2 regions of the Shewanella sp. SM87 genome follow, and region 2 is predicted to be linked to the other one. Evidence: riboswitches for the same ligand, from Rfam matches in the RefSeq annotation. Region 2 holds a riboswitch; the other holds the start of a gene.
What was found. Region 2 has a riboswitch for thiamine pyrophosphate ahead of thiC (phosphomethylpyrimidine synthase ThiC). Riboswitches for the same ligand answer to the same signal wherever they lie in the genome.
Positions count from the first base shown of each region.

Region 1: another riboswitch for thiamine pyrophosphate. It lies ahead of L5M11_RS16690 (TonB-dependent receptor); the one in region 2 lies ahead of thiC (phosphomethylpyrimidine synthase ThiC).

Region 1 covers NZ_JAKKSC010000022.1:59,406-62,836, forward strand. Annotated here, with positions in the region: gene tsgA (MFS transporter TsgA) at 1-316, shown strand, start outside; gene L5M11_RS16685 (Crp/Fnr family transcriptional regulator) at 384-1,064, opposite strand; TPP riboswitch at 1,262-1,400, shown strand; gene L5M11_RS16690 (TonB-dependent receptor) at 1,455-3,431, shown strand, end outside.
Region 2 covers NZ_JAKKSC010000008.1:99,713-103,143, forward strand. Annotated here, with positions in the region: gene thiC (phosphomethylpyrimidine synthase ThiC) at 1-1,685, opposite strand, end outside; TPP riboswitch at 1,887-1,985, opposite strand; partial or broken gene L5M11_RS08485 (hypothetical protein) at 2,153-3,431, opposite strand, start outside.

The DNA of each region.
Region 1 (3,431 bases), on a different contig from region 2:
TACCAATAATCTTAATTGGATAGCTTATTTAACCTATGGTTACGGTTTTGTGTGTGCCGCGCTTTATAATGCATTTATTGCTTATGGCGTGTCTTTTGTAAAAAAAGCCAGCAGCAAAAATGTGTCATATATACTTATTAGCGGAAGTGCAGGGGCGATGTTTAGCCCAGCCATCAGTTCTTTCTTTGAACGTATTATCGGATTACAAACAGTGATGTATGTGATTCCTCTGCTTTACGCAGCGATATTTATGCTATTGATCGTTTCAAGTCGGATGAAATCGGCTATGGAACAACACTCGCCATCGGTAAGTTAATTTACCTGTGCATCCATCCCACACTCGGTTGTTAAATTAAGTCGAGTGTGGGTTATGTTGAAAGCGGTTATATACCTGCTTCAACAAATTTCTTGAGTGCGTTGAGATCACAAATCCGAATGCCATCTTTTTTCCGCTCAATTAAGCCTCGTTCCTCAAGATTTTGTAGCGCCCGACGGTAGACTCGGTCGGTAGTGCCAAATCGTTCAGCCTCTAAATAACGTTTACTAAAGCCATCTACGGGCAAGTCATTTAAGTATTCATGGTAAATATCAAATGCCACGTTATAACTGATGGGATAGAGCAGTCGCCGAGTAAAAATATCCACTGTGTCTTGGTAGTCAATCGCAATTGCACTAGCGAAAAATAGCGCGAGTTGAGGGTGTTGACCGAGGCAATGTTGCAGTTTTTCAGCGCTAATCAACATGATTTCTAAGGGTTCACTGGCAATAATGTCTAGTTGACAGTGGTACTGGGTGAAGAACTCCATTTCGCCAAACAGCTGTGAATCACAATCAATAGTACCTAATTGAAAACACCGACCATTTCTCGCGGTATGGCCGAGTGATACGCGACCTTGCTTCACCAATACAAGTGATGCCATCGCTTCCCCCTGCGTCATGAGGTGAGCGCCTTTTTTGAGCATTTTTATTTCGCTGATACAGCTAAGTACAACCGCTTCAATAAGTGGATAGTCTTGCTCCCATCGCTGGCTATAACGTCCTTTCGATAAAGGTTTTAGCTGCATCGACTATGATCCTCTTACTGTGTTCGAAATTGCGACCCTCTATAGCATTATCATGATAGGCGGTCAAATGGACGAAAGGATTTAGGCGGCTACTAAAGATATTTTCATCATACGAACTGAAGGGCAGTGGTTTTCGCGACATTTAATTGAATCGCAGAGATAAGAGTGCCCACTTTTTATTTCCGTCATGTATACTAGGCGCCGCCAAGGGGTGTTTGTTGTGCATTAATGTTACTCTGATTTTAACGTTAACGGCTGCAAACTGAGATGTCATCTGACGAACCCTTAGAACCTGATCCGGCTAATACCGGCGTAGGAATGGGCCAATCAACAGCACACTTCTGAATCGCTTATTCGTTGCCGGATCTCAAACATTATATTTGAGGTCCTATGTCAAACCGTAAAACGTCAAACCATCAATCTCCATTTTCAACCGTATCGCCAAGCTTATTTTTAGCCCGAGCGCCGCTGGCGTTAGCCATCGCCGCAGCGCTGAGCACTGCTGCATTTGCACAAACCGATGCTATCGATAAACCTGATCCCAGCCCTGAGATGGAAGTCATGGTGGTGACGGCGGATTTTCGCAGCTCAAGTTTAGAAAAAATGCCTTCAAGCATTACCGTTATCGACAGTCAAAAAATTCAGGATGAAAGTGCGCAACACTTTGAAGATCTGCTTAATTCTATCGCCAATTTTAACTGGTCAGGTGGAAGCTCTCGGCCGAAATATTTTCAAATTCGCGGTGTAGGGGAACAGGAACAATACCAAGGCGCACCTAATTCTTCCGTGGGTTACATCATAGATGATATCGATTTATCCGGTATTGGTATGGTGTCGAGCATGTACGATTTACAGCAGGTCGAAGTGCTTCGTGGACCGCAGGGGACGCGTTACGGCGCGAATGCCTTAGCGGGACTGATTTATCTGAAGAGTAACGATCCAACTGATGTGTTTGAGCATGGCGGCGAAGTGTCGTTAGGCGATGATGATTTACGCACTTTTAGTGGTTTCAGTTCTGGCCCATTAACGGATTCTGGCAAGCTGCTTTATCGTGTGTCAATGCAGCAACATCAGCAAAATGGTTACCACGATAACCTGTATTTAGACCGTGATGATACCAATGGTCGCGATGAATTCAGCGGCCGCGCTAAGCTGCGCTGGTATGCGACAGATGATTTGCAGTTTGATTTAACTGTGCTGCATGCCGATTTTGATAATGGCTATGATGTCTGGAGTTTAACCAATTCACCAACCCAGACAACATCGGATCAACCGGGTGTCGATAGCCAACGCACCACAGGCGCGGGTTTTAAAGCGACCTATTCCGGCGCAGAAAACTTCGAATTAACTTCGTTAACCTCTTTTGCGAATACCGATCACCATTACAGTTACGATGGCGATTGGGCTAACTCAGAATATTGGGCCTCTAAGCAATGCAATGATGACAATGGCAATCTGGCGCCGTGTCAATACGATTATTTTTGGGATAAAACGGGTCAGCGTAAAACCGCGTCGCAAGAGTTTCGCCTAAGTTCTACCGAGCAGGGCCGTATTTTTGCAGAGAGTACTGATTGGTTGCTTGGTGTGTATGCCATGAATCTGAAAGAAGATAACCAATTGTATTCTGAGTACAATACTTCGCTAGATGAAGTCTTAGACTCAGAGTATGAGGCGACAAACTATGCACTGTTTGGTCAGCTCGATACGGATTTGGGCTCAAATTATGCTTTATCTGTGGGGCTACGTTTAGAGCGCCGCAACAGCCATTACTCTGATACGAATAACGATAATTTCGACCCGAGCGAAACCATGTGGGGCGGTCATATTGCTGTGAGTAAAGTGCTGAACGACTCGCACAATGCTTATGTCCGAGTCGCACGCGGTTACAAGGCGGGCGGTTTCAACATGACTTTGCCCGTCGAATTGAACGATAAAAAAGAGTTTAGTACTGAGACGCTCTATAACTATGAAATCGGCCTTAAATCCCATTGGTTAGCTGGACTTATCGATACTAATTTGGCGCTGTTCTATATGGACAGACAAGATCAACAGGTGGCTGCATCACAGCAAGATCCCGATAAACCACAGCGTTTTATCTTGTTCACTGAAAATGCAGGCAGTTCGAATAACTATGGCGCTGAGTTAGATGCAACCTGGTATGCCACGGATAATCTGCAAGTTTACTCAAGCTTAGGTTGGTTAGAAACGGCCTACGGTGACTACCAGTATCAGGACAAATATGGCACTGAGGTGGATTTAACTGGCCGCGATCTAGCCCATTCTCCACATCTTACCTACAGCCTTGGCGGGACTTATCGTGCTAATTCGGGTTGGTTTGCGAACCTGAATCTTAGCGGTAAGAGTGAA
Region 2 (3,431 bases):
TTCGGTAATCCTAAGTGTTCTTTTGGCGTGACATAACACAACATAGCGCAGCCGTACCAAGCTATCATGGCCGCGCCTATGCCGGAGGTGAAATGATCATACCCAGGTGCAATATCGGTGATTTGTGGGCCAAGGGTGTAAAACGGCGCTTCGTCGCAGTGAACTAACTGCTTGTCCATGTTCTCTTTAATGAGCTGCATCGGGATATGTCCCGGCCCTTCGATAATGGTTTGCACGTCGTATTCCCACGCGATTTTGACTAGTTCACCTAAGGTTTCAAGCTCTGCAAACTGGGCGGCATCATTAGCGTCGGCAATCGAGCCTGGACGCATACCATCGCCTAAAGACAGGGATACATCGTAGGCGACGCAAAGCTCACAGATCTCACGAAAATGGCTGTAGAGGAAGTTTTCCTTATGATGGCTCAAGCACCATTTGGCCATGATTGAACCGCCGCGGGAAACGATCCCAGTAACGCGTTTAGCCGTCATCGGCACATAACGAAGCAGCACACCAGCATGAATCGTAAAATAATCAACACCTTGCTCCGCTTGTTCAATCAAGGTATCGCGGAACACTTCCCAGGTTAAATCCTCTGCTACGCCGTTCACTTTCTCCAGCGCTTGATAAATCGGCACTGTGCCGATGGGCACTGGTGAGTTGCGGATGATCCACTCGCGGGTCTCGTGAATATAACGACCCGTGGATAAATCCATGACAGTATCCGCGCCCCAACGGGTAGACCAGACGAGCTTTTCTACTTCTTCCTCGATGGAAGACGTCACCGCAGAATTACCGATATTGGCGTTCACTTTCACCAGAAAATTACGCCCGATAATCATAGGTTCGGCTTCGGGATGGTTAATATTCAGCGGAATAATCGCGCGGCCACGGGCAACTTCGGCGCGGACAAATTCGGCGGTAATCGGTTCACCAACTAAGGCACCAAAGGCTTCGCCCTTGGCTTTACGATTGAGGATTTCATCCTGTACTTCGGCGAGTGCCATGTTCTCGCGGATCGCCACATATTCCATTTCGGGCGTGATAATCCCTTGACGGGCATAGTGTAATTGACTGACTCGTTTACCCTGAAGCGCTCTGCGTGGGCGGACAATTGCACTCGAACCTGCCTCAAAACGCAGATGGTCTAAACCGTCGTCGGCGAGTCTTTGTTGGGTAAAATCTGAGGTGGCACAGGGTAATTGCTCTGTGTCGTTGCGGGCTAGGATCCAGTTTTGTCTTAATTTACCAAGGCCTAGACGCACATTGATGTCGGCCTCAGGATCGGAATAAGGTCCGGCGCAATCGTACACTCGGATTGGCGGATTTTTCTCCATGATAGGCGCATCATCTGTTCCGCCCACCAGCGTGTCAGTCTGCAGAATGTGTCGCATGCCAACGCGAATATCGGCACTTGAACCTTCGAGATAAATCTTTTGTGAATTAGGATGTTGCAGCGGCGCTAACGTATCGATAAAGGCTTGGGCCTGCGCGCGGGTTTCGCGGCGACTCGGCGCCTTAGGCACGATTGATTGACTAGACTCAGCCGATTTATTAGGCACGATTGATTGACTAGACTCAGCCGATTTATTAGGCACTGTCGATTTATTAGGGATTGTCGATTCTGGCGCTGTTATTTCTATCGAATTGGCAGCTACAGCTGGGTTTTGGTTTGAACTGGACATAAGCAATCTCACGTTAAAAAATGGAGTTGCTTGTCTGGAGAATTGAGTTGTTGATAGCTGGACACGGCAATCAATTTTTGTGGCCAACACTGGCTTCAAAAATTGAGTTACCCTGCTCAATAACAATTAAATCTAAACATTAAGTCTTAAAACACTGCTGAGTTAACAGGTGTTCAAGCCGTCTATTTTGGCGATTTAATATGTGTTATTACGCTTGTTTCCTTCGCAGGTTTTAACCTGATCAGGTTCAACGGATCCCGAATAAACGGTCTCAGCCAAGAGGCACTCCGACAAGATGAGTGCGCAGTATAGACAGAAGCGGCAGCAACAAACAAGGAAAAAAGTAATTAAAAACCTTAACTACCAATCCAAAATAAAGATTCATAATTTGTTGTTTTTAATTAAGTAAATTAAATTAAACTAGCAAAGTTGTGATTATCGTGAAAATAGATCATGAAAGAAAGTCACTATTTATGGGGTTTGAGCATCATTTTGTTTAATCGAGATTGAATGGCATCATCAATAGCTTGATTGATTTTTTTGCCACTGCAGTCAAATGGGAAGCCTAAATTTTCGGCGTAAGGATTAACTTGAGTGCCGACTTGTACCACGCGATAACAAGTATCCCCTTTACGCACAATACGATTTGGGTCTAAGGGTAAATCTAGACTCGTTGTGTCACCGAAATCATCGGCATTAGGGACAAATAGCACCTCCATCTCTGGGCTCATTTCACTCATATTCGATTTCCGGGTGAACTTATCGGCCTGTTCAATGACGAGATCATCGAGCGCTTGCTCGCGCTGACGTTCAAAATATTGCTGCGTGAATAAATCATGCTTGAGCTTGTCGCTATTGTGATCTCACCTTCTGCTGCAGGCGAGCTCTTAGCGCCAAGCTGCGGCTTTAATTCTGAGGTATCCAACGTATTCGTTGGTTTTATTGCCATCGTTTCAGTGGGTTGTTCATCACTTGGGGCAATTGATTGAGTTTTCTTTGATTGAGATTGGCTCGATTGAGTGATGTTCGGTTTAACCGTATCTGGGTTCACTTTTTCTGATTCTACTTTTTCAGAGACGGCCTTTTCGGGTGCTATTGTTTCAGGCATGACCTTTTCAAGTATTGGCAGAGGCTTAACTTGAGTTGGAGGCGTGGGAACAATTGTAGGCGTAACAGAACTTGTCGCTTCAGTCTTATCCTCGGCCTTTATCTCAGTTTCGGACTCTGAGGTTTCGGCTTTCTCTACCGCGGGAGCATAAATAAAGTAAGCCTTGATCGCTGCCACTTTAGGGCCACGACTTTCTATTTCCTTCAATCCGAAGGGATTTAACTGCGGGCGCCACAAAATACAGATAAGTAAAAATAAACACGCATGCACTAAGACCACAAAAAATAACAGACTTAATTCTTTGAAATATGGCTGACGAGCACGTAAAACGGATCCCGTCCCCAATCCCTGAGCACTAGTTTGTATCGTCCCAGACAGTTCAGGTTTGGATTCAGACTCAGGAACCAATTTATGTTGATGTTGATCTTGATGTTCAGCATGGATTTCTTGCAGTACCAAATCTTGGGTTTTATCTTGAGCTATGCCTTTGATGTCATGCTTAGAGGCTGAATGACCTGCATCGCTATTGAACGCTAATGGCTCCGTATCAGTGGTAAAAACAGGCGTTTGAGCAGCATCCAGTTCACCGAGCTGATGATCAAAGGCGATAAAAGTCTCACCTTCTGGCGATGTGACCG